3 regions of the Clostridiisalibacter paucivorans DSM 22131 genome follow, and region 1 is predicted to be linked to each of the others. Evidence: riboswitches for the same ligand, from Rfam matches in the RefSeq annotation. Region 1 holds a riboswitch; each other region holds the start of a gene.

Region 1 (11,348 bases):
ATTAGATAATGCCTATAAAGAAGAAGGAGGAATAGCCATACTCAAAGGAAACTTAGCGCCAGATGGTGCAGTAATTAAACAGTCCGCAGTGGAATCTGAAATGATGACTCATAGGGGACCAGCTAGGGTGTTTGAATCAGAAGAAGAGGCATATGAAGCCATAATGAGAAAAGATATTAGGTCAGGAGATGTGGTAGTAATAAGATATGAAGGACCAAAGGGTGGACCAGGAATGAGAGAAATGTTAAGTCCTACCGCTGCCATTGCAGGTATGGGATTAGAAAAATCAGTGGCATTGATTACTGATGGAAGATTTTCAGGAGGTACTAGAGGTCCTTGTATAGGCCACGTTTCTCCTGAAGCCAGTGAAGGTGGTATTATAGCCATAATACAAGAAGGAGATATTATAGAGATAGATATACCTAATAGAGTACTGAAGGTAGAACTTTCAGACCAAGAGATAAAAGATAGATTAAAGAATTGGACTCAGCCTAAACCTAAAGCAGAGGAGGGCAGTTATTTATATAGATATAGTAAATTAGTTACATCGGCTAGTACAGGTGCAGTTTTAAGATAATAAGGGGGGAATTTAGCATGAAAAAAATATTAGCATTAATATTGAGTATGGTAATAGTATTGACATTAGTATCAGGATGTGGCAGTGATAAAGCTAGTAAAGATGCAAGTGAAGATAATTCAACAGGTGAGATTACAGAACCTATAACACTTAAGCTAGCCCATGTGGTTAATGAAAAAGATGGATTTCATATAGCTGCTAGCAAATTTAAAGAGCTTGTTGAAACAAAAACTGAAGGTAAGGTTAATATAGAGATATATCCAAATGCTACATTGGGAGACGAGAGAACATTATTAGAGGGAATGCAAATGGGAACTGTAGATATGGGAGTTATAACCAATGGCCCAGTAGCCAACTTTGTTGAAGATATAGCTGTATTTGAATTGCCATTTTTATTTGGAAGCCCTGAAGAAGCATATAAAATCTTAGATGGACCAGTGGGAAAAGAGTTACTTGATAAATTAGAGGAGGTTAATTTAAAGGGTTTAGCATATGCAGAAAGAGGATTTAGAAATTTGACTAATTCAAAAAATCCTGTAAACACACCATCGGATATGGAAGGATTAAAGATAAGAGTTATGGAAAATCCAGTATATATAGATACTTTTAAAAATCTAGGGACAAATGCAGTACCAATGGCATGGACTGAGGCTTTAACTGCTTTACAACAAGGTACTATAGATGGACAAGAAAATCCTGTAAATGTAATTTATTCATTTAAACTATATGAAACTCAACAATATCTATCGATGACTAGACATACCTATGCACCTGCGACTATAATAATGAGTTTAAATAAATTTGAGGAACTACCAAAGGAAGTTCAAGATATTATTTCTGAATCAGCACAAGAAGCTGCCGAATATGAAAGAAAAATTAATAAGGAAAATGAAGAAACTCAGATAAAAGAATTAAAGGAAAAAGGTATGAAGGTAGTTCATCCTGATATCGATGCATTTAAAGAGGCTGTTAAGCCAGTCTATCAACAGTATGGAGAAAAATATGGACAATATATAGAAAGAATTCAATCAGAATTAAATCAATAAATGGAGAGCCCTGACTTGGATGATCAGGGCTCTAATTAAAAGTGAGGAGAGTGTGTTTATGGATTTATTATTGTTTTTTAAAAGATTAAGCAATGGGATGGATAGATTGGTAAATAAGATAGTATTTTTAATTATAATAGGTATGATAATATCCATATCTCTTCAAATAATTTTCAGGGTATTTTTTGATGCATTGACATGGACTGAAGAATTGGCCAGGTATCTCCTTGTATGGGCTACATTTTTAGGAACTACATTGGCATACAAGAGAGGTATGCATATATCTGTTACCTTTTTAGTTAATAGTTTTCCTAAAAACATCAGAAAAATTATTGTTGTATGTAGTATATTGTTTTCTATTATATTTTTTATAGTGTCAGTATTATTCGGATTTAGATACATGAACATGCAAGCGCATCAAGTCTCAGCAGCTTTAAGAGTTTCTATGAGATGGGTATATTTAGTTATACCAATAGGATTTATAATAATGATCATACATGGTATTACTGCTATATTAGAAGAAGTATTTGGGTTAGAGGAGGTGGCTAGATAATGGCTATTATATTATTTTTATCTTTTTTTGTATTAATTTTATTGGGTATCCCAGTTGCAATTGCTATAGCATTATCTTCTATGGTAGTATTGATAGACCAAGGTATGCCTTTGGTAATAATTACTCAGAGGATGTTTGCTGGAACTGATAGCTTTCCATTAATTGCTGTACCTTTTTTTATATTGGCAGGTGATTTATTGGCAAAAGGTAAAGTTTCTGAAAAATTAGTAGAATTTTCAGATGCAATATTTGGTTTTTTAAAAGGTGGACTTTCTATAGTGGCAGTATTAGCAGGTATGTTTTTTGCTGCTATATCAGGTTCAGGAGCTGCTACTACTGCTGCAGTAGGTACAACATTAGTTCCCGAATTAAAGAAAAAGGGTTATGATGAGGCTTCTTCAGCGGCTTTAATAGCAGCTAGTGGAACTATTGGAGTAGTGATACCACCTTCTGTGCCTATGATATTATATGCAGTAATATCCGATCAATCAGTAGCTAAATTGTTTTTAAATGGGTTTATACCTGGAGTTATGATGGGAATAATGCTAATAGGAATTGCTATAGTGCAAGCATATAAAAGAAATTATCCTAAAGGAGCTAAGTTTTCACCGAGAAATATATTTAGAACTTTCAAAGATGCTATATGGGGAATTATGACACCTGTGATAATTTTAGGAGGTATTTTTTCAGGATTCTTCACCCCATCGGAGGCAGCGGTTATTGCAGTGAACTACGCGTTAATAGTATCTTTATTTATATATAAAGATATGAAATTGAAGGATTTATATGGAATTATTTGTAAATCAGCTATGACTATGGCTGTGATAATGTTTATAATAGCTACTTCATCTATATTGAGTTGGATATTGGCTAATTGGAATATTCCTACTATTATAGCTAATGGCGTATTATCATTGTCTACCAATAGATATATTATAATGCTACTAATAACTATGATAATATTAATAACTGGAGTATTTATGGAGACAGCATCAGCCCTTATAATATTAACACCTGTATTTTTGCCATTAATAAATCAGCTAGATATAAGTTTAGTACACTTTGGATTAGTTATGGTTGTTGGATTAGCAATAGGCATGATAACTCCACCAGTAGCAATTAATCTTTATGTAGCTTCATCAATAACAAATCTTTCACTAGAAGAAATAACAAAGGCAATCATACCTTATCTTATAGGATTAGTAGTGGTTTTACTACTATTGCTTTATATTCCTATGCTTGTTCCAGGGTTAATGTAAATAACACTATTTTTATAATATTGTTATTTAAGTATGTTGTTATTGTAGATTTTTTTTGCTATAATTATAGAAAAAGATAACAAGCTTTTTTAGGTTTTGATTTACAATAGTAAAAATTAAAAGGGAAAGAGGTGAAAAACCTCTACAGCCCCCGCTACTGTAATTGCTGACGAAACTTTTATATACCACTATGTATTATCATGGGAAGGTTAAAGTGTAGGATGATGCTTAAGTCAGGAGACCTGCCTAAAAAAGAGATAAGATTCTTCGGAGGGAAGGCTAATTTAATATGGGATTGTTATGGCCATTTTAATGGTACATTCCGGCGGAACTCTGCCGGTTTTTTTTATTTTATATAATTTGGAGGAGATTTTATGGCTAAAAAAGTACAAAAAAGGGATGGTAGTATAGTAGATTTTGATCCATTGAAAATAGAAAATGCTATTTTTAAAGCAGCTAAATCTGTTGGAGGTAGTGATAGAAAAAAGGCTAGAGATTTGGCTAATATGGTAGTACAAATATCTGAAGAAGCCTTTGGAGCTGGAGTACCTACTGTTGAAGATATTCAAGATATAGTAGAAAAGGTACTTATAGAAGAGGGACATGCGAGGACAGCTAAAGCATATATACTCTATAGGAATAGACATGAAGAAATCAGAGAAGTTGAAAATCTTTTGATGGATGGAGAAAGGATGGTAGATGATTATGTCTCTTTAGATGATTGGAGAATAAAAGAAAATGCCAATATGGGTTTTAGTTTACAGGGACTTAATAATCATATAGTTGAAGCTGTGACAAAAAAGTATTGGTTGCAAAAGATATATACAAAAAAACTTAGGGATGCCCATACAAATGGAGATCTACATATACATGATTTAGGCCTATTGGCTCCATATTGTTGTGGATGGGATTTAGAAGGACTTTTAATAAATGGGTTTAAAGGAGCTAATGGAAAGATAGAATCAAAACCAGCTAAACACTTTAGGTCATTGTTGGGACAAATAGTGAATTGGTTATATACACTTCAAGGAGAGGCGGCTGGAGCACAGGCCATAAGTTCTTTGGATACATATGTAGCTCCATTTATTAGATATGATGGGCTTTCATATAATGAGGTTAAGGATGCGGTTCAAGGATTTATATTTAATCTTAATATACCTACTAGAGTAGGATTTCAAACACCTTTTACAAATATAACATTAGATATTGCTCCCCATCCAATGCTTAAAAATGTACCTGTAATTATAGGTGGAAAAAGAAAAGAGGAAACATATGGGGAATTTCAAGAAGAGATGGATATGTTCAATAGGGCATACTGTGAAGTTATGATAGAGGGAGATGGTGCTGGAAGATGCTTTAGTTTTCCAATACCCACTATAAATATAACTAGAGATTTTCCTTGGGATTCTGAAATATCAAATATAATAATGGAGATGACTAGAAAATATGGGACACCATATTTTGCTAATTTTATAAATAGTGATCTTTCGCCTGAAGATGTTAGAAGCATGTGTTGTAGACTTAGATTAGATAATAGAGAATTGAGAAAAAGAGGTGGTGGCTTATTTGGAGCAAATCCTCTTACAGGGTCTATAAATGTGGTGACATTAAATATGGCTAGAATAGGGTATTTATCTAATACTAAAGAAGAATTTAAAAGAAAAGTAAAGATGCTTATGGAAAAGGCAAAGACTATATGCGAATCCAAAAGAAAAGTATTAGAAAGGTATATGGAAGTTGGGTTGTATCCATATTCTAAATACTATCTTCAAGGGATAAAGGATGCCCATGGTGAGTACTTTAAAAATCATTTTAGTACCATAGGATTAAATGGAATGAATGAAGCTTGCTTAAATTTTTTAAGCAAAGATATAACTAGTGAAGAAGGACAAGAATTTGCTATAGATATAATGGAATTTATGAATAGAGTAATACAAATATTTCAAGAAGAGACTGGTAGTCTTTGGAATTTAGAGGCATCACCTGCTGAAGGTGCTGCATATAGATTTGCTAGGATGGATAAAAGAATGTATCCGAATATAGTCACGCAAGGAGATGATGAGCCATATTATACTAATTCTACCCAATTACCAGTGGACCATACTAAAGATGTTTTTGAGGCATTAGAATTACAAGAGAGATTACAAACATTATATACAGGGGGAACAGTATTCCATGGATTTATTGGAGAAGAGATACACAGTATTGAGGCTACTAAAAATTTGATAAAAAAAGCTTTTGAAAATAGTAGGATTCCATATTTTACAGTTACTCCTACTTATAGTATTTGTAGTGAACATGGATATATAAAAGGAGAGCATTTTACATGTCCTAAATGTGGAAATGAAACTGAAGTGTGGACTAGAGTTGTAGGATTTCACAGGCCTGTACAGTCTTGGAATAAAGGAAAGAGAGAAGAATATAAAGATAGATTAGAATTTGAAATAAGTAAAGCTTTGTAATAGGGAGTTGAGATATTTGATATTTAAAGGGATGCAGAAGTCATCATTTATAGATTATCCAGATAAGATTTCTACGGTAGTATTTACAGCAGGATGTAATTTTAGGTGTTCATATTGTCATAATTCCCATTTAGTATACAATACTGGTGAAGAAATATCAGAAAAGTTTATAATATCGTATCTAGAAAAAAGAAACAAATATATAAATGCTCTATGTATTTCTGGAGGAGAACCTACACTACATCAAGGGCTTTATAGTTTTATAAAAAAGATTAAAGAAAAGGGCTTTTTAGTAAAATTAGATACCAATGGTACCAACTATGAACTATTAAATACACTTTTAGATGAAGAGCTTTTAGATTATATAGCGATGGATATAAAGGCACCGTTAGATAAATATAAAGATGTAGTTAATGTAGATTTAGATATAAAACCCATATATAAAAGCATTGATATAATAAAAAATAGTGATATAGATTATGAATTTAGGACTACTGTTTGTAATGAATTATTGACTCAGCAGGATTTAATAGATATAGGTAAGATGTTAAGTGGTTCTAAGAGATATGCCATACAAAATTTTAGAGATGGGGATTCTGTTATAATAGGAAAGGGAGTTTTAACTCCATTTAAAGATAATATAATAAACGAAGTTAAAAGAAGTATGGGAGAATATTGTGATGAAATTATAATTAGAAAGTGATAAAAAAAGGCCTTGACTTTGTTCGAGGTCTTTTTTATATAATTTCTTTAATAAATAGAGGGTATAATATAGGTAAATGAAATGTAATAATTATAAAGGGCATATAAAAGAAATAAAAGGTGTATAATTATATAAAATGTTTTCATAAAGCCAGATAAAGAAACTAGTATTAGCTATGTTAGTAGGATTTGATAAAAAACATATGGATATGAGGGGGATTTAATTTGGATTTAAGCAAATTAGAGCTTTTATTGAACAAAGGGGAAGGACCTAAATTGGATTATAAAGAGATGCTAGACTTAGAAACAGAATCGGATAAAAAAGAGTTGGTAAAGGATGTAATTGCCATAGCTAATAGCCAAGGGGGGAGGGGACATCTTATAATAGGAGTAAAGGACAAAACTAAAGATATAGTAGGGATAGATTCCAATAATATAAATGAGGAAAGAATACAGCAAATAATAGGCTCTAGATGTGATCCACCTGTAAATATAAGAGTAGAATTTTTTAATATAGAAGAAAAGACGGTTTCTGTTATTACTATCTTTAGAAGTAGAAAAAAACCTCATCAGATGCTTCAAACAGGGGCATTTTATATAAGGCGAGGGTCAACTACAGATGTGGCCAGAAGAGATGAGATTGCAAATATGTTTCAAAAATCAGGGGTTATAAATAATGAGTTAATACCTGTATATAATGTAGGTATAGATGTACTAGATAAAACTACCATAGAAAAATATATAGAGAAAATAACTTCTAATCATGAATATGATGAGCTTATATTAAGTAATTTAGGTATAATACATATGGATGAAGATAGTAACAATTACTGTCCTACCGTTGGTGGATTATTGTTATTCTGTAAAAACCCTCAAATTTATTTGCCACATACGGGATTAAAACTTATATATGAAAAAGAGGATGAGGAAATTGCTGAAAAATTTAATGGTAATATTCTAGAAATTTTAGATAATAGTACAGAATTTTTAACTACACTTTTAGATAAATATAATTATCCCATGGGTGGATTAAATGAATGTTTATCTAATGCTCTAATACATAGAGATTATTTTGACTACAAAAGGGAAATAGTAGTTAATATATCTAGAAGTGCTGTAGAGATCAGCAACCCAGGTAGTGTATCTTATAATGATAGAATTAATAACATGATTTCAGAGAGAAATCCATTTAGAAGAAATAATTGGCTATATCAGAGAATCTTAGTTTTAGATGATAAGGGAAGATTTATAAAGACAGGAACAGGTCTTAACAGAATTAAAAATGCCTTTGAAGGATGGGGAAAAGTTAAGTTTATTAGTTCTGCAAAGAAAAACTATTTTAAAGTAATACTTCCTGGAATATATAAAGGAAAATAAAAACACTGATTTTAAAATCAGTGTTTTTATGACTATAACATTAGAGATGAAGATGTGGAGTATAATTTTTTATCTAGTACTAGTTTTAAATGTTTTTTTTCTTCTGTTAAAATAATTTTAATTTGATCCTTTGCCAAATCGGGATATAGATTCTTTAATTCATTTATAAATAGTATACCGTCTCTTTCTACTTTTTCAGCAATTTCTAAAGCATCTAATTTTGAATAGCTTTTTTTTAGCTCTTCATTTTTAAATATATTAGTTTCTATAAGTAAGTCTATATAGTCTGCATCATTGTCATCTAGTTCTATAATACCTTGATTAGGAAGTTTGTTAAGTAAAGACTGATATATTTTTTGATGTCTTTTTTCATCTTTGGCTAGGGTTTTAAATAAATTTGCAGCCTTTTTGTCTTTGGTCTTTTCAGATAGCGATTCATAAAGATCAGAAATTTTTTTTTCTGTTAAAATAATAGTTTTAATGAGTTTTTTTCCATCAAATGACTTTGACAATAAAATTCCTCCTCCAATGAGCATTTATTTATTTTTACCCTAAAGATGTTTTTTAAAACATGGATAAATTTTCTTTTTGACTGTTTAACCTCTTGATTTGAGCACTTACTTGTTCTGAAGAATTAAGCTGATTTTGAGATAAAGTATTTAAGCTATCAGTTTCTTTATTAATATTTTTAATTTCTTCTGAGAGATGCATCAAAATGTCATTTATTTCACTAGCAAATTCTTCGCTACTTGATGCCATCTTTTGTATTTCATTGGCAACTACAGAAAAACCTTTTCCATGTTCTCCAGCTCTAGTAGCTTCTATATTGGCGTTTAATCCTAATATTTTTGTTTGCTTAGCTATTTTATTGACATATTGAATAATTTTATCACTTTTTTCTATGTATTTACTGGAAATTTCAGCGGTATTAATCAGATTTTCACTAACATTATAAATACGTTCTACAGAAGTGTTTATATTGATCAATTGTGTTTCAATATGAGAGGATGCATCATTAATTAAGTCTAAATGTCTATTCAAATTATCTAAGGTTTGATTATTTTTTTCAACTAGAGTCATTATTAGATATGCTCCATGGGAATCAATTATTTTACATTTGTTACTGAATTCATTATTAAGTTTTTTTACTAGATCAGAATTTCCAGTAGCTTCAATTATCATATCTAAATTAATACATTCCATATCGTTTAAATCGTTGGAATATTTGACTCCTAACTTTTTAGCTAATGATATACCTAGTGCATTAATATTTGTGTCTATTATTATAGATACTGATATATCCTCTATTTTTGTCAATGATTGCAGTAAGGCTTTTCCACCCTTTCCTGCACCTACTATTGCGATATTCAAAATATACAGCCTCCTCTAAAATGTTTTTATGTAAAATGTTATTTATTGAAATTAGTACAAAAATATATTTTAATAGAAAATTTTGTTATTAAAATTCTATCACATTATTATATAACAATATATATGGGTTTTAAAGCATTACAGTTATTTAAAAATCTAATAAAGGAAACAAAAAACATATGCCAATCAGAATAAATTATTTGTTTATGTAAAAAATAAGATATGAGTTAAATACTTAGAAAGGAAGTGCTACAATATGCAATTTTATGATGTGGTTGAGAATAGGGTTAGTGTAAAAAAATATAAGAATATTCCATTGAAACAAGATAAACTTGCTAGAATGATTAATGCTGCTATGATGTCTCCATCGTGGAAGGATAAGTCATCTTATAAATTTTTACTTGTAGACGATCAATTGAAAAAAGAAGAATTATCAAAGACAGTAATAAATGATACTACAGAGGCATCTAATGCTATAGCGGAAGCGCCTATGGTTGCAGTAGTAGTAGCAGACCCTGCAAGTTCAGGAGTTGTTGCAGATAGACAGTATTATTTAGTAGATAGTGCAATAGCTATGGAACATTTTGTGTTGGCTGCTACAAACGAAGGCTATGGAACATGCTGGATAGCATCTATAGATGAGGACAAAATAAGAGAGATATTATCAATACCTAATGACTATAGAGTAGTAGCAATGACGCCAATAGGAGAAGGTACAGAGATTAAAGGACATAATCCTAAAAAAAATGTGAATGACTATGTATTCGTTAATAAATGGAATACACCTTTTACTAATCAAGGGCTTCGATCTTAATCGAAGCTTTTTTATTTGCAAAAATACCATCTTATGTTATAATAGTATCAAATATTAGTACCAGATAATAAAACTTACCGTTAATAGGAGGAGTTATTGTGGATTTCAAAGATTTGAGAGAATTGATTTTAACAGTGGATAAAACCAGTATAAAACAAGTGAATATAGAAATGGATGATATAAAAATAAATATTTTTAAAGAAAAAGAAGACTACAAAAATAAGGAAAATGTAGAATCAGAAACAAAAACAGTAAAAGAAAAAACAGATAAAGAAATAAATGAAAAAGAAATGGAGGATTTATACATAGTAAAATCTCCAATAGTGGGCACATTTTATGCAGCGTCAAGTCCTGAAGATGATCCGTTTGTGAAGATTGGCCATCAGGTTAGCAAAGGAGATACGTTGTGTATAATTGAAGCTATGAAAATGATGAATGAAATACAAAGTGAAATAAATGGAGAAATAGTTGAAGTATTAGTAGAAAATGAAGATGTGGTAGAATATGGCCAACCACTTATGAAAATTAGGGGGTAAATATTTTATGTTAAATAAAATTCTAATAGCAAATAGAGGAGAAATTGCTGTAAGAATAATAAGAGCTTGTAAAGAAATGGGTATAGCTACAGTTGCTATATATTCTCAGGCGGATATGGATTCATTACATGTACATATGGCAGATGAATCTATATGTATAGGCCCTCCTTCATCTACTAAAAGTTATTTAAAAATGGAAAATATAATAAGTGCGGCTTTAGCTAAGAACTGTGATGCAATACACCCTGGTTATGGGTTTTTATCTGAAAACCCTAAATTTGCAAAGATGTGTGAAGACAATAATATTGTATTTATAGGACCTAAAGGGGAACACATAAGCATGATGGGAAATAAATCAGTGGCTAGAGAAATAATGATGAAAAATGGTGTTCCAGTTATCCCAGGTTCTGAAAGTTCAACTAATGATAAAAGTAAGGCACTAGAAACTGCAAAGGATATAGGGTTTCCTGTTATGATAAAAGCAGCCAGTGGTGGTGGCGGTAGAGGTATGAGAATAGCAAAAGATGCAGAAGAGTTCGATAAATTTTTTGCTATGGCTAAATCTGAATCTTTAGCAGCTTTTGGTGATGATGGGATGTATATAGAAAAGTATATAGAAGACCCTAGGCATATAGAATTTCAAATATTGGC
Region 2 (11,348 bases), on a different contig from region 1:
AGGACTTAAGTGGATTCATGAGTGAGGAACTTATAAGGCATAGAGAGGAAGTAAAGGAACAGATTAAGGCCCTTTATAAGATAAAAAAAATGGCAGCAGATTATGGCATAGATATATCTAAACCAGCAGAAAATGCAAGGGAAGCTGTACAATATTTATATTTTGGATATCTAGCAGGTATTAAGGAGAATAATGGTGCAGCCATGTCGTTGGGTAGGACTAGTACATTTATAGACATATATATAAGTAGAGATTTAGAATTAGGAACAATAACTGAGTTAGAGGCACAAGAGATAATAGATCAATTTGTTATAAAATTAAGGCTGGCAAGACATCTAAGGACCCCTGAATACAATGAATTGTTTGCAGGAGACCCCAATTGGATTACTGAAGTAATAGGGGGAATGGGTATAAATGGTAAGACATTGGTAACTAAGACATCTTTTAGATTTTTAAATACCCTAAACAATCTAGGTCCTGCACCTGAACCCAATATGACCATATTGTGGTCAGAGAAACTACCAGAAAGCTTTAAGAAATATTGTGCTAAGATGTCAATAATAAGTGATTCTATACAATATGAAAATGATGATATTATGAGACCTGTATATGGTGATGATTATGGTATAGCATGTTGTGTATCAGCTATGGGAATAGGTAAAGAAATGCAGTTTTTTGGGGCCAGATGTAATTTAGCTAAGTCGTTGCTATATGCTATAAATGGTGGAATAGATGAAAAGACTAATGTAGAAATAATAGAGGGTATAGATAAAATAGATGATGATATATTAGACTATGAAAAGGTAAAAAATAATTATTTTAAGGTGTTAGAGTATGTGGCAGAATTGTATGTAAACACCATGAATATAATCCATTATATGCATGATAAATATGCATATGAAGCGGGACAGATGGCATTACATGACACCGATGTAAAAAGGATAATGGCATTTGGAGTTGCAGGACTTTCTGTAGTAGCTGATTCACTAAGTGCTATAAAATATGGAGAAGTTAGACCCCATAAAAAAGACGACATAGCTGTGGGATTTGATATAAAAGGAGACTTTCCAAAGTATGGGAATGACGATGATCGTGTCGATGATATAGCTGTGGAGGTTTTAAAGAAATTCTCCAATGAGTTAAAAAAACATAATGCATATAGAGGTGCTAGACATACACTGTCTGTATTGACTATTACATCAAATGTAGTTTATGGAAAAAAGACAGGAGCAACACCTGATGGCAGGGATGCAGGAGAACCATTTGCTCCAGGTGCCAATCCTATGCATGGAAGGGATGAAAATGGGGCATTGGCATCTTTGAATTCTGTAGCCAAGATTCCCTATAGAGATGTATGCGAAGATGGAGTTTCCAATACATTTTCCATAGTTCCAGAGGCACTGGGTAATGATGATATGGCTAAAGTGAATAATCTAGTAGCTATATTAGATGGATATTTTGTCCAGGGTGCCCATCATTTAAATGTAAATGTATTAAATAAGGAAATTCTCGTGGATGCCATGGAGAATCCTGAAAAATATCCTACATTGACCATAAGGGTATCGGGATATGCAGTTAATTTCAATAGACTAACTAGAGAACAACAGCTAGAGGTAATAAAGAGAACATTCCATAAGGCGGTGTAATAGTCCGTAGTGGGTAGTTCGTAGCTTGTAGTCGGTAGTTAGTAGTTCGTAGTTGATGGAGGAAAGTTTAAGAATTTGTTATATTGTACCAATAATCCATATAATGGCGGTGAAAAATATGATAGGTAGAATACATTCTATAGAATCCATGGGATTAAATGATGGTCCAGGAGTAAGGTCAGTAATATTTTTTCAAGGATGTAGATTGAGATGTGCATATTGTCACAATCCTGATACATGGAGTATAAATGAAGGGAATGAAGTAACACCTGAAGAGTTGATAAATAAAATAGTACGATTTAAATCATATTTCAATACATCTGGGGGAGGAGTTACTTGTTCTGGTGGAGAACCATTACTTCAACCTGATTTTCTCATAGAGTTTTTTAAACTATGTAAGTCAAATAATATCCATACTGCTTTGGATACAGCAGGATTTGGTATGGGAAGATACGACGAGATATTGGAATATACTGACTTAGTATTGCTTGATATAAAACATGTAGACAATGAGGGCTATAAAGATATCTGTGGTGGAGCCTTTAAAGAGGTAAAGGATTTTATAAATGCCCTAAACAAATCTAATACCGATATATGGATTAGACATGTGGTGGTCCCAGGTATTACTGATGGAGAAAGACATATAGATAGATTGAACAAAGTAATATCTAAAGTAGATAATGTAAAAAAAGTGGAGCTCTTGCCTTATCATACTTTAGGGAAAAACAAATACGATTCTATGAATATACCATATAGATTAGAAGGCGTAAAACCTATGTGTAAAGAGAAAATAAAGATTCTTAATAAGAGACTAAAAGTTGTATAAATAAATGTAAAAATAAAGGGAATATATCTACTATAGAGATTATATTCCCTTTATTTTTACGTGTAATAGGGATTATATTTTCATTTACATATTTAGGGAAGGAGTAAATATGATGGATATAGACTTAACTAAAGGCAAAATTAATACCCATATCAAGAACATATCTATACCTGCTAGTATAGGAATGCTTTTCAATACCTTGTTTAATGTAGTGGATACTATTTTTGGAGGAAAAATAAGTACAAATGCATTGGCTGGTATGTCCTTGTCATTCCCTATATTTTTCATTGTTATTTCTTTGAGTTCTGGCATAGGAACTGGTTCAACAGCCCTTATATCTAATGCACTGGGAGAAAAGGATACTAATAAATATAATCATTATGGATATAATGGATTAGTTATAGGGATTTTTTTCTCTATAGTCATTACAATATTGGGGAAAATCATTTCTCCATACCTATTTACTATATTGAGTGAAGAAAAAACTACATATATTTATGGGATTGATTATATAAATATTATATTTTATGGTTCAATATTTTTTGTATTAAATGCCATATTGAATGCTATGTTGTCATCCCAAGGAGATACTAGATCTTATAGAAATTTTTTGATTATAGGATTTTTGTTGAACTTATTATTGGATCCACTTTTTATACTGGGATGGGTAGGATTACCAAGGTTAGGGACTATGGGTATAGCCTTAGCTACTGTTATAGTTCAATTTGTAGGTACTATATATCTTGCTTATAGGGTATATAAAAGTCAGATGTTTGATATAAAGGAGTTTCTAAATGCAAAGTTTTCTATTAAAGTATGTATAGAAATACTTAAACAAGGAATCCCTGCTAGCCTTAATATGATGACAATAGCTTTAGGAGTATTTGTAATTAACTATTTTGCAAGTAAATATGGTGGGGATGTATCAGTAGCTGCCTATGGAGCTGCTGTTAGGATAGAACAATTGGCATTATTGCCTGCATTGGGATTAAATACTGCAGCGTTGACTATATCGGGTCAGAATTATGGGGGCAAAGAATATGGTAGAATTATAGAGGTATATAAAAGGACTTTATTATATGGTGTTACAATTATGACCATTGGAATGGTAGTCATATATCCACTGGCAGATATACTAGTTTCAATTTTTACAGATGATTTACAATTAATAAATATTGGGACAGAGTATTTAAGGATAGAGTTTTGGGCATTTAATACATATGTATTACTTAATATATCTATATCAATATTGCAAGGAATGAAAAAGCCTTTTTGGGCTATATATGTAGGGCTTTATAGACAAATTTTAATGCCCATTATAGTATTCTATGCCTTTGGAACATTACTTGGAATGGGTATCTATGGTGTGTGGTGGGGAATAGTAGTCATAAATTGGTCAGCAGCAATTATTACTGTTTTGTATACATTGTATAAATTGATAGGACTTAAAAAGGAAATAAAATAAAAAAAGCAGGGAAAGGATAGTGTTTCCCTTTTCCTGCTGTGTATACAAATTATTTATCTTCTTCCATTATGATATAACCTAATGGATGAACTGCTTCTTCATCTTTTCTGACTTCAAAATGCAGATGTGGTCCAGTACTCATACCGCTCATTCCAATCTTGGCAATCTCTGTACCAGCAGTTATTTCTTGGTCTTCCTCTACAAGAAGCTCGGAACAATGACCATATAAAGAAACTAAACCATCTCCATGATCAATGATTACTGTTTTTCCATAGCCACCATTTAAATCAGCTAATATTACTTTACCATCGGCTGCTGCAACAATAGAGCCACCTTTTTTTCCAGGGATATCGATACCTGTATGCATCGATTCTTTCTTTAGAACAGGATGTATCTTTTTACCAAAGGTTGAAGAAATCTTAGTGTACTTAGGAGTTGGCCAAATCATATCTTGTTTGTCTATATTTTCTTCAGTGGCATTGTTGTTTTCCTCAAACTTGTCGGCAGCTGCATCGATATTGCCATTGGCAAAAAACACACCTGCTACTAATACAAATAACAATATGGTTACAAATGACATCTTATACGAACTTTTTTTAAATTTTTTTATCATGATAATTCTCCTTTTTAAGTATTTTTTTGTGTTAATGAACTCTGTAGTAATGATATTATTTAACTTAGGTCTATTTCTCTCCAATAGATGGATAAGACTCAATCCATAGCTTTCCTTTTCGTCTCCTTCGAGGGATGAAAGTGCCAATGCATCACAGGCAACTTCACAATCATTTTTCATTCTAAAGAGACCATACCAAATGACTGGATTAAACCAATATACTACTTTCAATATGTATATTAGCATATAAGTGAAGATATCTTTTCTTTTGAAATGTGCCAATTCATGGGATATGACATATTTTAATTCACTGACATCAATTTTTTCTTCTATATTTTCTGGCAATAGGATAGATGGTTTAAGGAGACCATATAGACATGGAGAATAGATAAATGGTGATTTATAAACATCTATATCTGCATCTATATTAAGTCTTTTTTTACTTTCTTTTAATATGTCGTTAATTTTATTTCCCACTTCTATTTTATTGTGGCTAATTACATAATTGAATTTAATATTGGATACTATCATATATATCATCAATGTCAATATACCTAGAATCCATATAGTAGGCATTATGTATTCAAAAGAAAAAATATTAATATTAGACTTTACTAAATCTGTAGATACATTAAAACTATGTTCATTAAATGTAGTATTAAACCAACTGATTATATCACCTTTTGTCAGTACAGTGTTGGAATTTAATACATCATGGTAAGGATTAAGTCTAGAAAAAACATTTAGAAATCTTAAATTAATATTAGGTAAAATCAATTTTATAATAAGTAAGAACCATAGAAAAAACTGATTTTTAGCACCTATTTTTTCGCCCAGTATACTTTTTATTAATAAAATGACCCCAACTAAGATACTGGCTTTTATTGATATTTCAATAATTGTATAAAATAGTTTTATATACATAATAAGAATTTCTCCTTAATCCTTTTTTTTGTCTAATATTTTTTTTAAGTCATCTATATCATTGTCAGAGAGTTCATACATATCTACAAAGTTAGCAATCATAGCCTTTAGACCACCTTTATAGAATTTTTTTATAAACCTATTACTTTTGATACGGATACATTCTTCTCTTTTTAAAGTTGGATAATAGTAATGGGCTTTTCCTTTTTTTTGATAATTTATTATATTTTTGTCTACAAGTCTTGATATAAGGGTTTTAATAGTAGTTGGTTTCCAATCACTATTTTGTTGGATTTTACTGATGATTTCCTTTGATGTTTGGGGGCTTTCTTTCCAAAGTACTTCCATAACATCCCATTCTGAATCGGATATCTTAAATGATTTTTCCATAGCACACCTCCTTTGCTTTTTATGACTACAATTGTAGTTTGTAATTATAGTCTACATTTGTAGTCACAAAAAGTCAAGGCTTTTTTGAAAAACATTAAATATAGTTGACTTATCAACTATATTTTTATAAAATAAATATGGTGATGAATATGGAAAATATATACGAAGAATTGGGTAGATGGATATCTATATTATATAGGCAATTTCAGATATATATAAATAATGAATTAAAGGATTTAGATATAAAATCAGGTGAATATATATATTTAATAAAGCTATATGAGGATCAAGAACTGACCCAAGAAGATTTGGCTAAAATATATTATATAGATAAGGCAGCAATAACAAGGAGTATAAAGGGACTTGAGGATAAAGGATATATAAAGAGAACAAGAAATGAAAGGGATAAGAGGTCTTATAGTATTAAAGTTACTGAAAAGGCCTTGAGGGTTAAAAAAAGAATATACAATGCACTTAAGGACTGGGATGATTTAATTGCTTCAGATGTAAAAGATGAAGACCTTAAATATATGTCTAATAAGTTAAAGGAGATGTCAATAAAGGCATTGAGTAGAGATCAATAAGGGGGATGATATTTTGAAGATAAATAAGAAGTATAGGGGAGTTGTATTTTCATGTCTTGCTGCTGTATTTATATCGGTACCCATTGCATTTTTTATGGTAATAATAAACTATGGATTTAGACCAGGATTCCTTATAGCATTTTTAAAATCTTCTTTGGTCGGCACAGCTATTTCTGTGCCGCTGGCAAATATATTTATTCCATTAGCAGAAAAGATAGTAAATAATATAGTAGAGGAGTAAATAAGGTTAGTAGCTGGTAGTTAGTAGTTGATGGTGGAAATTCTGTGGATTTCAGTATTTAAGAAACTAATTACTGGCTACTAATTTTTTATTGGTAATTATCAATTTTTTTAATATCAAAAAGGACATTATTAGACAGATAATTTCTGAAACTGTTGTGGAGAGCCAGATACCTTTAGCTCCCCAAATATGGGTCATAAAATATAGGGACCCAGTTATTATGACTAATCCCCGTCCCAGAGATATAATCGTAGCCCTCAAGGGCCTTTCAATTGATGCAAAGAATCCTGATATATTGACATTGAATCCTACAAATAAAAATGAAATAGAGAATACTCTAAAGACCTTTATAGAATAATAAAACAACTCTTTATTACTATTGTCTATAAATATAGATACTATTGATTCTGTAAATAGCATTACAAATGCAAAGGTGGCTAGAGATACTATAGTTATAGTTTTGAAACTCATCTTAAATAATTTCAATACCAATTTTTTATCGTCTTTACCGTAGTAATAGCTAGACAGCGGTTGCATGCCTTGAGTAATCCCTATCATTGTATTTAAAACTAATATATTTATATAGGATACTATACTATAGGCAATTACGCCATGTTCTCCTATATATGTGAGTATTGTGTGGTTAAATAGGAAAATAACAATACCTGATGATAACTCTGTAATGCAGTCAGGAAATCCTGTAAGTAGAATCCTTTTAAAAATAGAAAAATCGAATTTAAATTTTACAAAATTAAGTCTGGAATTTTTCTTTATAAAATGAACTATATAAAATATACTCCCTGCCAATTGAGATATGCCTGTGGCATATGCTGCTCCTGATATACCATATCCTAATCTTATAACAAATATATAGTCTAAAACTATATTCATGATAGCAGAGATGGATACCCCTATGATTGCAAAATGAGGGAAACCATCGGTTTTCACTATAACTTCTAAAGAATATGAGATAATAAAAAAACCATTGAATAAGACTATTATTTTCATATAATCCTTTATATAAGGAAAGGTAGCCTTTGTAGCACCTAAAAATAAAATCAACTTATCCAAATTCAAAATACTTATTATAAGTATACTTAAAGAAACTATAATTATAGTAACCATATGTTGAGTAAAAATCTTATTGGATTTATCAATATTATTTTTGCCTAAATATATGGCTATCAGGGTAGATGCTCCTGTAGATAATAATAAAGAAATGGCAAATATAAAACTGATAAATGGCATGGACATATTTATGGCAGCCAAAGCAGTTGGCCCTACTCCTCTACTTACAAATATACCATCAACTATTGTATATAATGAAAATATCCACATAGCTGATATAGATGGTAAAAGATATTTGATAAATTTTTTTCTAATATTTTTACTAGATTCTTTTTTTATTGTATTCATTTAGCAACACCTCTATAATAAGATTATAAACCTTAGTATTATACTAAGGTCAAGGATTATAGTTGGTAGTCGGTAGTATTTAGTAGAAATTCTATGAATTTCTTTTTATAATAATAAAAAAGCGTAAGGATTTTTACCATTAACTAAGAACTAAGAACTAAAACAGGAGGAATTTATGAAAGATTATTTCAAAATAGGAGAGATATCTAAGATATATGGGATAGGTAGGGATTCCTTAAGATATTATGAAAAGATAGGTATATTAAACCCTGATAGGGATACTAATGGATATAGGATGTATAGTATGCAGGATATATGGAAGCTTAATATAGTGAAAGACTTGAGGAGCTTAGATTTTCCTATGCACATTATAAAGGAATATTTAGACAATAGAAATCTATGTTCTACCAAAGGGCTATTAACTGAAGAAATAAAAATATTGGATAACAAGATAAAGGAATTGAACAATCTAAAAAACAATATTTATCAAAGATTAAAAAGGATTGAAATCACTATAAAAAGCAATAATTTTTATAATATTGAAATATTATTTTTCAAAGAACGAAGGGCATTTGAGCTAAATGGTGATATATCTAGAGATGAGGAGGTAGATTTCCTCATCAAAAAGCTTCAGAAAAAACATAAAGACAAATTCTATTTATTGGGAAATAATAGCATAGGGGCTAGAGTATCCATGGAAAAAATAAATGAGGGATTTTTCAATTATTTTGAATCGGTATTTGTGCTATTGGAAAATGCTACTATTGATTATGATATGGTGTTAGAAGAAGGTGATTACGTTACTTTATCGTATAAAGGGACATATGAACAGAGTCAGGAATATATACCTAAGATGATGGAGTTTATAGAGAAGAATAATTATGAAATCATAGGGAGTCCTATTGAAATATATAAGATAGATGTGCATGAGACAAGTGATGTAGAAGAGTTTATTACAGAGATACAAATACCTGTGGTAAAGTGTTAAATTTGTAGCTTATAGCAAAATATAATAATATTGACAATATTTATTGTAATGGTATAATCTAAGTTACAAGAGCGAATGTGATATAAAATTAAATATAAGATTTAGGTTTTTATATGAATGATATAGAATTAAAAGGGAATCAGGTGAAAATCCTGAACGGTCCGGCCACTGTAAATGGGGAGGATTTCTTCAATATGCCACTGGATAACACTGGGAAGGAGAAGAAAATCTTATGAACCATAAGTCAGGAGACCTGCCTAAATTGTGAGCACAACCTTCCGGTAGAGGTATAATACGATTTTTGTAAAAAAGTCTTAACTTTATCGAAGTTAAGACTTTTATTTATATAATTTTAAAATACAATATTGATAATAGAATAGTGAATATATTGTGTTTTGTGCATTAGTATTTATAAAATTGTGAGGGGGAAAACAAGTGAATAGACTAATTAAAATAAGTATTAGTACTTTATTGATAGTGATGATGTTATTGAGTATGGTTCCATTAGCATTGGCAACAAGCACAACTGAGCTTTCTGATGCTGTTACAGATACTGCAAAGTATATGTATAAGACAGTAAAGTCTCCACAAGTGGGTTCTATTGGCGGCGAATGGGCGGTATTGGGTCTTGCAAGAAGTGGATATGAAGTACCTGATGAATATTATCAAAAATACTATGAGACTGTAGAGGATTATGTAAGGGCCTGTAAAGGTGTTTTGCATGAGAAGAAGTATACAGAATATTCTAGGTTGATAGTTGCACTTACATCCATAGGTAAAGATCCTTCACATGTAGCAGGATACAACCTTTTAACACCCCTTGGAGATTATGAAAAAACCATCTGGCAAGGGATGAATGGTCCTATTTGGGCACTTATTGCCTTAGATAGTGGAAACTATCCTATGCCACAAAATCCAGACGCTAAAATACAAGCAACTAGAGATATGTATATTAATAGAATTTTAGAGTCTCAGCTATCCGATGGTGGATGGTCACTTTTTGGAGGAACAAAAGCAGAAACTCCAGGGCATAGTGTTTCTGATCCTGATATCACAGGTATGGCCCTTCAGGCATTGGCAAAATATCAAGATAGACCAGAGGTAAAAAAGGCTAGTGAAGAAGCACTTGCATGTATGTCTAAGATGCAAAATAGCAAAGGGGGCTTTTCCAGTTGGGGTACAGCTAATTCTGAAAGTTGTGTGCAGATGATTGTGGCTTTGTCCGAGTTAGGAATTCCTCTAGATGATGAGCGTTTTATAAAAAATGATAGAACAATGTTAGACAACCTAATGACTTTTTATATTAAAGGCAAAGGTTTTCTCCATACTCAAAGCGGAAGCGGTTCTAATCAAATGGCATCAGAACAAGGCTTTTATGGGCTTATTGCGGCTCAGAGAGCATTAAATGGTGAAAGTAGTCTTTATCGTATGGATGATGCGCTGAATATTGGAGAAAAAGATAGTAAGACCGTTAGCTTTGGACTTGTGGGTAAACATCCAGATGTAAATACTCCAAAGGTAATAAAGACGGGAAAAACCTTTAGTGATATACAGGCACATGATGATCAGCCTGCCATTGAAGCCCTTGCATCAAGGGGAATTATCAATGGAAAGTCTAATGATAGATTTGATCCCAATGGGGAGATGACAAGGGGAGAGTTTGCCACCATTGTAGTTAAGGCCCTGGGACTTGTTCCGAAAGCAAATAATAATTTTGCTGATATAAAAGGTAGTGATTGGTATTCAGACTTTGTAGGCACAGCAAATACCTATGGCATTGTTTCTGGTAAAGGGGATGGTACTTTCGATCCAAATAGTACAATTACCCGTGAAGAAGCAGCAACAATGGTTGCAAAAGCAGCAAAACTTTGTGGGATGAATACAGAGTATAATACTATGTCAACAAGAGATGTCCTTGCTCAGTTTCCAGACTATATAAAATCCAGTGATTGGGCAATGAGTTCCCTTGCTTTTTGTTATGATAAAGAAATTCTAGATCCATCTGATATGAAGATATTACCTAAAGAATCCATAAAACGTTGTGAGATTGCACAGATGCTGTTTAATATGCTAGGTAGTTCTAAACTCCTTTAAGGAGGTAATTCAAATGAAATTAAGTAAAAATAAAATTATTGTTGGCATTGTAATATTAGCTGTACTTGCAATAACCTTTTGGTGGGGAGGAAATGCACCGGGATTACAGGGGTGGAATATTGAGGGTTTAAAAACTCGCCCTGGTGGTATTGATGATAAGC
Region 3 (11,348 bases), on a different contig from region 1:
AGAAATTATATTAGAAAAAAGATATATTTATGAAGAAATACATATAATATTATTTGATATAGATAATTTTAAAGGCATCAATGACACATATGGACATAGCACAGGAGATGAAGTTATATATAAGCTAGGAAAAATAACCCAAGCTATTATGCCACAAACCAGTATTATATCAAGGTGGGGCGGAGATGAATTTGCTATTATATTTTTTGGAAATGCAGTTGAAGTAAAGTCACATATACTGAAATTACATAAAAAGGCAAGGGAGATACAGATAGAAGGAAATAGAGTCATTACAGTAAGTATTGGTATAACCCAGATTTTAGAGAAGGACAATACAAAGGATGTATTTAAGAGGGTAGATTTAGCTCTCTATGAATCTAAAAACAGAGGGAAGGATATGTATATATTTTTGTAAAAAAATAGAGATTTAAATTAGTCATCACTTTTATCTTTATTTAACTTATTTAGATACCTGTATATACTGGGTTCTGAACAATGAAGCTGTTTTGCTACTTCACTTACGGCTCCTTTAAGCATAAATATACCCTTTTGGTTTAAAATATCAACTATTTTAAGTCTTTCTTCCTGAGTGAGTCTGTCAATAGGAATATTATTTTCATTTAAAACTTTATTCAGTACAGATGCTGTGGTTTCAACAATGGAGTCGGAAAATGTCTCTGCATCTTGCAAAAGGGAATTTATAGAACTGTGTCTACTATTTTGTTCAATTAACTTATCAGGATGACAGAGTTTTAGTATTTGGTTACTTATGTCCACATATCTTTTATCATCAAAATTGATACATAACATACCTACAAGTTCATTATTTTCATCTTTTATAAATAATGTGGAGCATCTCAGTATCCGCTGTTCTTTAGAAATGCCATTGTAGTTAAGCCTATAATCAGTATCCAGATAACTCTTATCGGACATCACATTTAAACCCAGATTTGTCATCGGAGCACCAATAGTCCTACCACTGACATGACTATTGGCAATAGCAACAATGGAATTTGTAGGGTCTTTGATATCATGTAATGCTATTTCATAATCTGGTCCCAATGTTTTTCCTAAAAATTCTACAAGTATACTATAGTGCTTTAACATCAGATCATCCATATATTTCACCTGTCCTTAATATATATTATAAAAACAAATATTATAATTGATATGTTTTATACAATAGATTAGCATAGTAACAGAAAAAAAGCAATAAATGAGTATATTTATAATAATTTTTTATTATGATGATAAATAATGTTTCAAATAACGGTATGTTAGTATTTAAGAGGTGTAAATCAACCTAAAAATAACAAAAGATGATGATGGAATAATAAAAAATTATTATAAACAATTGACTGAATATTATAACAATGATAAAATTATATTCGAGGAGGGAAGTATATGAAAAAAATTATTGATACAAAAAAGGCACCTGCTGCTATAGGACCATATTCTCAAGGTACTATAGTAGATGGACTGATATTTGTTTCGGGACAGTTACCTATTAATCCTAATACAGGAGCATTTGTAGCTGGGGGAATTAAGGAGCAAACTAATCAATCCCTTGAAAATTTAAAACAAATATTAAAATCTCAAGGATCAGGTCTAGACAAAGTACTAAAGACAACGGTTTTTCTAAGTGATATGAATAATTTTAGCGATATGAATGAGGTATATGGCAGTGTATTTGGAGATGGTAATTATCCAGCGCGATCAGCTATAGAAGTGGCAAGATTACCTAAAGATGCATTGGTAGAGATAGAAGCTATTGCAGTAAAATAGTAAATAAAGGGGGACTTGTTAGGCAAGTTGTATTTTGATTGGAGAAATATCAATAAAAGGGGAGGGGTTTTGTTGTGGTAGCAAAATATGTACCGGAACCATTTAGAATCAAAATGGTAGAGACTATAAAAATGCTCAGTCGTGAGGAAAGGGAACAGAAGATTGCCGAGGCAAAGTATAATACATTTAATCTCAAGGGGGAGGATGTATATATTGACTTATTGACAGATAGCGGAACAAATGCTATGAGTCAAGAGCAATGGGCTGGTGTTATGAGAGGCGATGAAGCATATGCAGGGGGATCAAGCTATTATAAGCTTATAGACGCAGCTCAAGATATCTTTGGCTATAAATATATACAACCAGTACACCAAGGTCGTGCAGCAGAAAAGGTCCTTTTTGGTCTATTGATGAAAGAGGGTCAGTACTCTATTTCAAACATGCATTTTGATACAACAAGGGCCCATGTAGAATTAGCAGGGGGAAGGGCTATTGATTGTGTTGTTCCTGAAGCTGGAGATCCATCTAAAAGGGTACCATTTAAAGGAAATATGGATGTAGAGAAATTAGAATCTTTGATTAAGAAATACGGTGCAGATAAGATTGCTGTTGTTATTATGACAATAACAAATAATTCTGCTGGTGGTCAGCCAGTATCTATAAAAAATATGAAAGAAACATCTAAAATCTGTAAAAAACATGGTATAAAGTTATGTATTGATGCTGCTCGTTATGCAGAAAATGTCTATTTTATCAAGCAAAGGGAAAAAGGATATGAAGATAAATCTGTCAAAGAAATCATAAAGGAAATATTTGGTTATGCAGATATGTTTACTATGAGTGCTAAGAAAGATGCCATTGTAAATATGGGAGGATTAGTTGGAATTAAAGATGATGAAAAATTGTTCCAAGATTGTAAGGGGCGCACTATTTCCTTTGAGGGTTTTGTCACCTATGGTGGTCTTTCAGGTCGTGAACTTGAAAGTTTAGCAATTGGACTTTATGAAGGAATCGATGAAAATTATTTGAGGTATCGCATTGGTCAAATGGAGTATTTAGCCAGTCGTCTTGATGAAGCTGGGATAACATATCAATCACCAGTGGGAGGGCATGGTGTATTTGTAGATGCAAAGGCTATGTTCCCCCATATTCCATATTATGAGTTTCCAGGGCAAGCCCTTGCCATTGAACTGTATAAGGAAGCAGGTATCCGTACATGTGATATAGGTTCTTATATGCTGGGGAATGATCCCGATACAGGGGAACAGCTACATGCTGATTTTGAGTTTACACGATTAGCAATACCACGAAGGGTTTATACACAGGCCCATATCGATGTCATGGCTGATGCATTGATAGCAATTAAAGATAGGGCAAGTGAAGTGAAGGGCTATAGAATTACATGGGAACCACCTATTCTTAGACATTTTCAAGCAAGTTTAAAGCCAATTAAGTAAAGAAAAATTAAATAAAGATATAAGTATAGTTAGTGGTTAGTAGTTGATGGTTGAAATTCTATGGATTTTATCATTAAATTACTTACTACTAACTTTTTTATTTTTCAATAAATTTTGTGAAACATTTTTTGTTTTACACCTTGGTTATAACTATATATTTGGCAATAATCTGAGAATATAACTTAGAGTAAAATTATTGTAGGTAAAATTACAAAAAATAAAAAAAGAGTTCCTCTAGATGTGGGAAATCTCTATTTTATAAAAACCTACAGCAACTTCACACTATCCTTTAGATTGAATTTGTTGACATACTATGATGGCAGTGCTATACTTGATTTATACTAATAAAAAACTAAATACTATGACTATTGGTTTGATGTATGTAATTACATCAATTAAAAGGGAAGTTGGTGAAAATCCAACACGGTCCCGCCACTGTTAAAGTTAATAAAGCTTCATTGCCACTGTGCTGATGCATGGGAAGGGAAGTTTTATGTTTATACTTAAGTCAGGAGACCTGCCAATAGTAGATGCGCTGTTATTTCCACGAGGATGGGAAGGTGTTATAAAAATTGAAGTAATTTTTCAATTTGACTATAATACCCTTTTGATGAAAAAGGGTTTTGTTTTTAGTGAAAATAACTAGCACATAGGCTGGTTTTTTTATTTTGTCAAATGGGAAAGGGAGGGATATATGGTGATTAAAAAATTTTATGCAAGTTTGAATATATTATATTTAAAGATGTATCAATATGAAAAATATATAAGAAAAGATTTCATAGATGATATTATTGATCAAATAAATAAAGACTTGGAGTTAATTGAGAAAAAATATGCTGAAGAAATGGATATATGTTCAATAACATTAAGTGATATTTTTTCAATGAGTGTTATCAATACTGCATTTAATCATGATTTAGGCACTGAAATCATAGAGACTCAACTGTATTGTGACTTGAACAAAGTAAATAAGTTGAGAAAAGAGATTTTTAAAGCACCTTATAAGCTTGTTAGTTAAATAATTACATAAATTTTTAATATCATTCATTAAGAATCCTTTTGATGTGTTAAGCATTAGCAGAAAGGATTCTTTATTTTTATAGAATATTTTGGTTGGTATAAATATATAGTTTTTGGTTGGAGACATTTATTAGATTAATTATTATAATAAATATGTGTAAGAAATGAGAAAGGGGATTTATATTTCAGTAAATACTATAATAGGGGGGTAAAAATGTTTGGATTTTTAGCACATGGATTTATGTTGGGATTAGCCTATGTGGCACCAATAGGAATGCAGAACCTTTATGTAATAAATACTGCAATTAGTGAAGAAAAAGTAAGGGCATATAAAGTTGCACTTATAGTAATTTTATTTGATATTTCCTTGGCATTGGCATGTTTTTTTGGTATGGGTTTATTGATGGACAGGTCTCAATTATTAAAAACAATAGTATTATTGGTTGGAAGTTTAGCAGTTATATATATTGGTATAATACTTATAAAAAGTAAACCAGAGACTAATAATGAAATCGATACAAATAAGTCTTTATTGCAGATAGCATCCACATGTTTTGCAGTTACTTGGCTCAATCCTCAAGCATTGATAGATGGCTCATTGCTTTTGGGAGGATTTAGAGCTTCTCTTCCTGTAGAGGGTTCAAGGCTTTTTATATTAGGGGTTTGTCTGGCATCATTTTTGTGGTTTAGTGGATTAACCACTATAGTTTCAATATTTAAGAATAAATTTAATGATAGAGTGATAAAGGTAATTAATATTGTATGCGGTAGTATTATTATATATTATGGCTTGAAGTTGGGTTATAGTTTTATAAGTACATTTTTTTAGATTTTGACTTATATTGAGCAAAAACTATTGTATACTAATTAAAAGATTGTTTGAGCAGTATTTCGCTTCAGAGGTGATATAATGACAAATATAAATTGGAAACCAAATAGAGATTTAGATATACCTGTTTACAGACAAATAATAGATTATATTAAAGATAAAATATCTGATGGAGAGTGGGACGTAGGATTTAAATTACCAACCCAAAGACAGTTAGCAACACTATTCGATGTAAACAGGAGCACAATTATTGAGGCATTAGATGAGTTAAAGGGAGAGGGAATAATAGAATCTAGAGGTAGTGGGGGTACTATTATTGTTAATAATACTTGGTCATTATTGACTTCTACACCACCCCCAAATTGGTATGAATATATAGAAGCAGGTATTCACAGGCCTAATTTGCCTACTATTCAGCTAATAAATAAGTTAGAGTATCACCGTGATATAATTAGATTGGGGACAGGAGAGTTATCTCCAGAACTATTTCCACGGGAAATGTTCAGTGAGGTGTTAATGAAGATATCAAAGAAAATATATTCTCTGGGGTATGAAGAGCCTAAAGGGCTATTGTATTTGAGAAAAGTATTGAGTGAGTATCTAAAGAGATATGGCATATATGTTTCCCCAGAATCTATATTAATAGTTTCTGGTTCTTTACAGGCTCTACAATTAATATCTTTGGGCATTTTGCATCCTGGTTCTAGGGTATTTATAGAAAATTTATCTTATTTAAAGTCTCTTCATGTTTTTCAGTCTGCTGGAATGAATTTAAAGGGAATTTCAATGGATAATCAAGGTGCGATACCCAATGAAGTTGTATCGAGAAATAGAAATAATATGGCACTTCTATATACAATACCCACATTTCACAATCCAACGGGAATAACTATGACAAAAAAGAGACGGGAAGAGATATTAAAAAGGTGTGAAAGTGAAAGGGTGCCTATTATAGAAGATGATGTATATAGAGAACTTTGGTTAGATAAAGAGCCTCCAAATGCTATAAAAAGTATGGACAGCAAAGGAATAGTATTATATATGGGAAGTATATCAAAGTCATTGTCGGCAGGATTGAGGATAGGGTGGTTAGTGGGACCAGAATCAGTTATAGAAAGACTGGGAGACATAAAGATGCAGACAGATTATGGATCTAGTTCTCTGGCACAATGGGCATTAGCACACTGGATTGACAGTGGGTTATATGATGAATATTTACATCAAGTAAGGAAAGAGTTGAGGATTAGAAGAAAAGTAGCACTTGAAGCCCTTGACAAATATTTTTCAGATATAGCTACTTGGCAAAAACCAAAGGGTGGATTTTATATATGGACAAAACTTAATAAAAAGGTGTCAATAAACAACTTGTTTTCTGAAGCATTAAAAGAAAATTTGTTGATAAATCCTGGAAAGATATATGGTTTTTCCAATAATCAATATTTAAGGATTTCATATTCATATGCTTCATTGAGTGATTTGGATAAAGGATTAAAGAGGCTTGCATTTTTAGTAAAGAAAGCTAGTAAATAAAAATGGAGGGATGATTTATGTTAGATATTTTAAAAAAGAGGAGGAGCATTCGGAAATTTAAAACAGAGAAAGTTGAAAGGGAAAAAATAGATAAATTAATGAAGGCAGCCCTTTTATCACCAAGTTCAAAAAATAAGAAGCCTTGGGAATTTATTATTATTACAGATGAGAGCATATTAGAAAAGCTTTCCAAAGCTAAAGAACATGGAGGATTATTTTTAAAGGGTGCACCATTGGGCATTGTAATTTTAGGAGATGAAGAAAAAAGTGATGTATGGGTAGAAGATACTTCTATTGCATCTATACTTATTCAGATGGAAGCAGAATCTATAGGACTTGGCTCATGTTGGATACAAATAAGAGAAAGACAACATGGCTTGGGAAAAACAGCAGAAGAATATATTCAACAAATATTAAATGTGCCTAAAAATAAGAGGATAGAGTGTATTATTGCAGTGGGATATCCCGATGAACAAAAATCTCCCCATACTGAAGAAGAATTGAGATTTGACAAGGTATATATGAATAAGTATAGGATATAATTAGGGTATAAAAAGATAAAAAAGTTAGTAGCTAGTAGGTATTAGTTATTAGTTGATGGTGGGAATCCTTAGGGATTCCTATTTTTATATAGATAAAATATTCACATTTAAGTAAAGGGTACTATTTACCAATAGAAATTAATATTATAGAATACTGTATGTTGTCATTGGGAATTCTTACCTGCTAGATAGCTGCATTATCAAGTAATAATTATTTTTATAGAGCTACATAAAACAAAAGATAAAGTACATAAGAAGTGGAGGTGTATTAATGTTTAAGATATTTGGCGATAAAGAATCAAAAATGGTTACATATGAGGATGCTATAAAAACCATAAAGACAGTAACAAATGCATTCATTGGACTTGCCATGATACAATTTCTATTTTTAGTAGTATTTTTACAGAATTATGGTGCTATTTTAGATGTTTTAGTGTTGGTGATATTGTCATTAATATTAAAGAAGTTTCCAAATATGCTGTGTGCAGTATTGTTATTTTTACTTAGCTTAGGTGGATTGATAGTGACGGCTATGAATAAATTTGGTATGGGTCAAGGGGGAAAGAATATATATTTAGCATTGTTATTGGTAGTTATTAGTATGAAGGGCATTAAGGCTACTTGGCTTATTAGAAAATTTAAAAAAGAAGCTAAGGCTGAGGTGTAAAAGATAACGGAATAGTGTTTTGGTATCTATAGATAATGAAAAAAACATTTTTTTTATTATAGCATAGGATAGTAGTAAATATGGAATTTTAAAAGGAGAGTAATATTATGAATTCTATGGTAGTATCCTTTGCTAGAGGAGATGTAAATGGTGATAGAATCCCAGATAATGTATATCTTACAGGAACTAAAACTCCCGACAGTCCCTTTGTACAAAATATTAACCTTGTAATTCAAGACGGAAGAACAGGTATGATTGATCGCATTCCCCTTGAGACTGATGCAGGATATAATCCAACACTGACTTTAAGAGATTTTACTGGAGATAGAGTGAAAGATATACTGATAGGTATTAACTCAGGAGGAAGTGGAGGAATTATGTATTATTACATCTATTCATATTTAATGAATAGACCTAGGTTATTGTTCGACTACAATGTATTCAATGAAACATATAAATATGATGTTAATTATAAAGATTATTATAAGGTTGAAGTAGTAAATGTTACAAATCAAATCAAATACTTGATTGACATATCCAACAAAGGAAAGGATTATTTAGATGAAATATATGATGACAATGGCAAACTAAAAAGGCCTATAGAAGGTTTTGTAAATCCCATAAGTGGTCTTTACCCAGTAGATTTTGATTCCGATGGAGTATATGAGCTGCTAATTTATCAAAGGATTGCAGGTAGATATAATGCAGATGCTTTGGGATATATCCAGACAACTTTAGATTGGGATAGGGATAAATTTAGCCTATGGAATCAAGATTTAGCTATTTTTGGAACAGAAATATGAAAAATAACACGGAATATTCCGTGTTATTTTTTATATTAACCCCAATACCTTTACACCTTGAGCTACAATAAAACATAATACAATGCCTGTAATAGTTGGTATTATTAACGATAACCCAGTCCATTTCCAACTCTGAGTTTCTTTATGAATAGTCCACAGAGTTGTGCCGCAGGGCCAATGATTTAAAGAGAACAACATTACACAAACAGCGGTTAACCAAGTCCATCCGTTATCAATAAATAATTGTTTCATTTCATTTAAACTTTCTAATTCCAACATAGCACCCTTAGACATATAGCTCATTATTAATATTGGAATAACTATCTCATTAGCAGGTAAACCCAGAATAAATGCCATTATAATATATCCGTCCATTCCAATAAGTCTTCCAAAGGGGTCTAAAAATTCAGCACAATGGGTTAGGAGGCTTATATTATTAATAGATATATTTGCCATAATCCATATAACTAATCCAGCAGGTGCTGCAATTATTATAGCCCTTCCCAATACAAATAGAGTACGGTCAAATATGGAATGCACAATTATCCTTCCAATTTGAGGTTTTCTATAAGGGGGAAGTTCCAATGTAAATGAGGAAGGCAGACCCTTCAAAATTGTTTTAGATAATATTTTAGATATAAATAGAGTGATTAATACGCCTAGTATAATAGTAGCTAATACTGCTAAAGTAGCTTTAACAGAACTAAATGTACCACTAGTACCAGCTATAAAGATAGTGGCAAGGGCAATAAGTGTGGGAAATCTACCATTACATGGGACGAAATTATTAGTAATAATTGCAATTAACCGTTCTCTGGGAGAATCAATGATTCTACAGGAGATAATACCAGCAGCATTACATCCAAACCCCATACACATGGTTAATGCTTGCTTTCCATGGGCGCACGCTTTTTTAAAGAAATTGTCTAAATTGAAAGCTACCCTTGGTAGATATCCTAAATCTTCAAGTAGAGTAAATAATGGAAAAAATATAGCCATTGGGGGAAGCATTACTGATATTACCCATGCTAAGGTACGATAGCAACCCAATACTAATATATCATGTATCCATATAGGGGTACCCATATTGTTGAGCAATATACTTAATTTACTTTCGACCCAGAAGAGTCCATTGGCTAACATAGCTGATGGAACATTGGCACCTTTAATAGTAATCCAAAATACAATACCCAAAAGTGCTATCATAATGGGAATGCCTAAAAACCTAGAGGTCAGTATATTATCAATCTTTCTATCCAATTGATTATAGGATTTATTATTAAAATGGACAACCTCATTGCTAATATTTTCAGCTGTCTTTACAATGCTTGAAACTATATAATCTCTTAAATTATCCTTAGATATATTTTTTTCTTGTAATTCAGTATTGATGGTTTGTAGATTTTGTTCTAATAATTTATTTTTAGATAGGTCAAAATTGAGATATTTATTCATTGATGCCAATATAGAATCATTTCTATCTATTAGGCGAAGGGATGCCCATTTACTATTAATTTTATTATCTACTAAATTATTAACATGCTCTTCTATTAATGCAACAGATTTTTCTATTGTATCATTGTAGATTATTGTTTTGGGATTAGTTTTGATATCTCCATTGGCTACTTTTTCTACTGTATCTTTCAACTCTTCTAATCCTTTACCTTTTCTTGCGATAGTGCCCACCACTGGGACTCCCAGGAGCTCACTTAATTTATCAAGATCCAGATGAATTCTCTTTCTGGTAGCTTCATCCATAAGGTTTACACAAACCACTACTTTGTCTGTAATTTCCAATATTTGAAGAACTAAATTGAGATTCCTCTCTAAACAGGTAGCATCGGTCACAACTACTGTCGCATGGGGATTACCGAAACAAATAAAGTCTCTAGCTATTTCTTCTTCCACTGAATTTGCAAGCAAAGAGTATGTGCCAGGTAAATCTACTATGACATGATTTTTATTATTATGGATATATTTACCTTGAGCATTGGTAACAGTCTTGCCGGGCCAATTTCCTGTATGCTGTTTAAGTCCTGTGAGAGTATTGAACACTGTGCTTTTACCAGTATTAGGATTACCTGCCAGTGCTATTACAATATCATCAGATGAGTCTAATTTTACTTTGAAACTTTCTTTTAGAGTGTTTAATCCTGTTGATTGACTTGTTAAACCCAATTATAAGACCTCCTTTAAATTGATTCAACGAAAATTTTTGAAGATTCTTCTGATCTTAGAGCTATTACAGCACCTCTAATTTCATATGCTATGGGATCGCCAGCAGGGCTTTTAGTTAAAGAGGTGATAGTTGTATCTTGAATTAAACCTAAATCTAACATTCTTCTGTGGGAATTTCCTTCCGCTATAATTTGTTTTACTTTACCAAGAGAACCAATAGGCAACTGATTTAATGGAATTAAATTTTTATTCATAAGAAAAATCTCCTTTTTTCAATAATTTTTTATTTGTTTGTTTCATAAGTTAGTTATAGGAAACTTTATTTCCTATAACTAATAATTAAGATATGCAAAAATGTTTATATTTGTTATATGTAAAAGTAAAAAAATAAGGGAGAGATGAAAGAATTGAAAAAAGATAAGGAGTTTTACACAGTTCGTGGATATCAAATCTTAAATGCAGAAAGTAAATTATTAACTTCTAGTATGGAAGATTATCTAGAAATGATATATAGAATTTGTATAGAGGAGGATTATG

What was found. A riboswitch is a leader RNA that binds a small molecule or an ion and turns the genes downstream of it on or off. The one in region 1 is predicted to bind cobalamin.
Region 2: linked by a shared signal. The riboswitch ahead of Q326_RS17965 (S-layer homology domain-containing protein) and the one ahead of Q326_RS0102825 (ribonucleoside triphosphate reductase) in region 1 are both predicted to bind cobalamin.
Region 3: linked by a shared signal. The riboswitch ahead of Q326_RS0106710 (hypothetical protein) and the one ahead of Q326_RS0102825 (ribonucleoside triphosphate reductase) in region 1 are both predicted to bind cobalamin.

Annotation. Positions count from the first base shown of each region.
Region 1 covers NZ_JHVL01000004.1:65,525-76,872, reverse strand. Annotated here, with positions in the region: gene ilvD (dihydroxy-acid dehydratase) at 1-577, shown strand, start outside; gene Q326_RS0102840 (TRAP transporter substrate-binding protein) at 595-1,623, shown strand; gene Q326_RS0102835 (TRAP transporter small permease) at 1,682-2,176, shown strand; gene Q326_RS0102830 (TRAP transporter large permease) at 2,176-3,435, shown strand; cobalamin riboswitch at 3,510-3,699, shown strand; gene Q326_RS0102825 (ribonucleoside triphosphate reductase) at 3,810-5,897, shown strand; gene Q326_RS0102820 (anaerobic ribonucleoside-triphosphate reductase activating protein) at 5,914-6,600, shown strand; gene Q326_RS0102815 (RNA/DNA-binding domain-containing protein) at 6,825-7,976, shown strand; gene Q326_RS0102810 (ferritin-like domain-containing protein) at 8,009-8,488, opposite strand; gene Q326_RS0102805 (methyl-accepting chemotaxis protein) at 8,541-9,347, opposite strand; gene Q326_RS0102800 (nitroreductase family protein) at 9,604-10,161, shown strand; gene accB (acetyl-CoA carboxylase biotin carboxyl carrier protein) at 10,260-10,697, shown strand; gene Q326_RS0102790 (acetyl-CoA carboxylase biotin carboxylase subunit) at 10,705-11,348, shown strand, end outside.
Region 2 covers NZ_JHVL01000037.1:21,397-32,744, forward strand. Annotated here, with positions in the region: gene pflB (formate C-acetyltransferase) at 1-1,646, shown strand, start outside; gene pflA (pyruvate formate-lyase-activating protein) at 1,765-2,472, shown strand; gene Q326_RS0110545 (MATE family efflux transporter) at 2,582-3,937, shown strand; gene Q326_RS0110550 (M56 family metallopeptidase) at 3,987-5,474, opposite strand; gene Q326_RS0110555 (BlaI/MecI/CopY family transcriptional regulator) at 5,490-5,864, opposite strand; gene Q326_RS0110560 (MarR family winged helix-turn-helix transcriptional regulator) at 6,014-6,448, shown strand; gene Q326_RS0110565 (DUF2798 domain-containing protein) at 6,462-6,689, shown strand; gene Q326_RS0110570 (MATE family efflux transporter) at 6,756-8,105, opposite strand; gene Q326_RS0110575 (MerR family transcriptional regulator) at 8,281-9,093, shown strand; cobalamin riboswitch at 9,180-9,368, shown strand; gene Q326_RS17965 (S-layer homology domain-containing protein) at 9,529-11,187, shown strand; gene Q326_RS0110585 (DUF4430 domain-containing protein) at 11,201-11,348, shown strand, end outside.
Region 3 covers NZ_JHVL01000014.1:16,105-27,452, forward strand. Annotated here, with positions in the region: gene Q326_RS0106685 (GGDEF domain-containing protein) at 1-415, shown strand, start outside; gene Q326_RS0106690 (helix-turn-helix transcriptional regulator) at 433-1,119, opposite strand; gene Q326_RS0106695 (RidA family protein) at 1,405-1,785, shown strand; gene Q326_RS0106700 (tryptophanase) at 1,860-3,242, shown strand; cobalamin riboswitch at 3,595-3,781, shown strand; gene Q326_RS0106710 (hypothetical protein) at 3,940-4,260, shown strand; gene Q326_RS0106715 (LysE/ArgO family amino acid transporter) at 4,477-5,091, shown strand; gene Q326_RS0106720 (aminotransferase-like domain-containing protein) at 5,173-6,621, shown strand; gene Q326_RS0106725 (nitroreductase family protein) at 6,639-7,163, shown strand; gene Q326_RS0106730 (hypothetical protein) at 7,435-7,830, shown strand; gene Q326_RS0106735 (hypothetical protein) at 7,938-8,633, shown strand; gene feoB (ferrous iron transport protein B) at 8,664-10,811, opposite strand; gene Q326_RS0106745 (FeoA family protein) at 10,826-11,065, opposite strand; gene Q326_RS0106750 (metal-dependent transcriptional regulator) at 11,210-11,348, shown strand, end outside.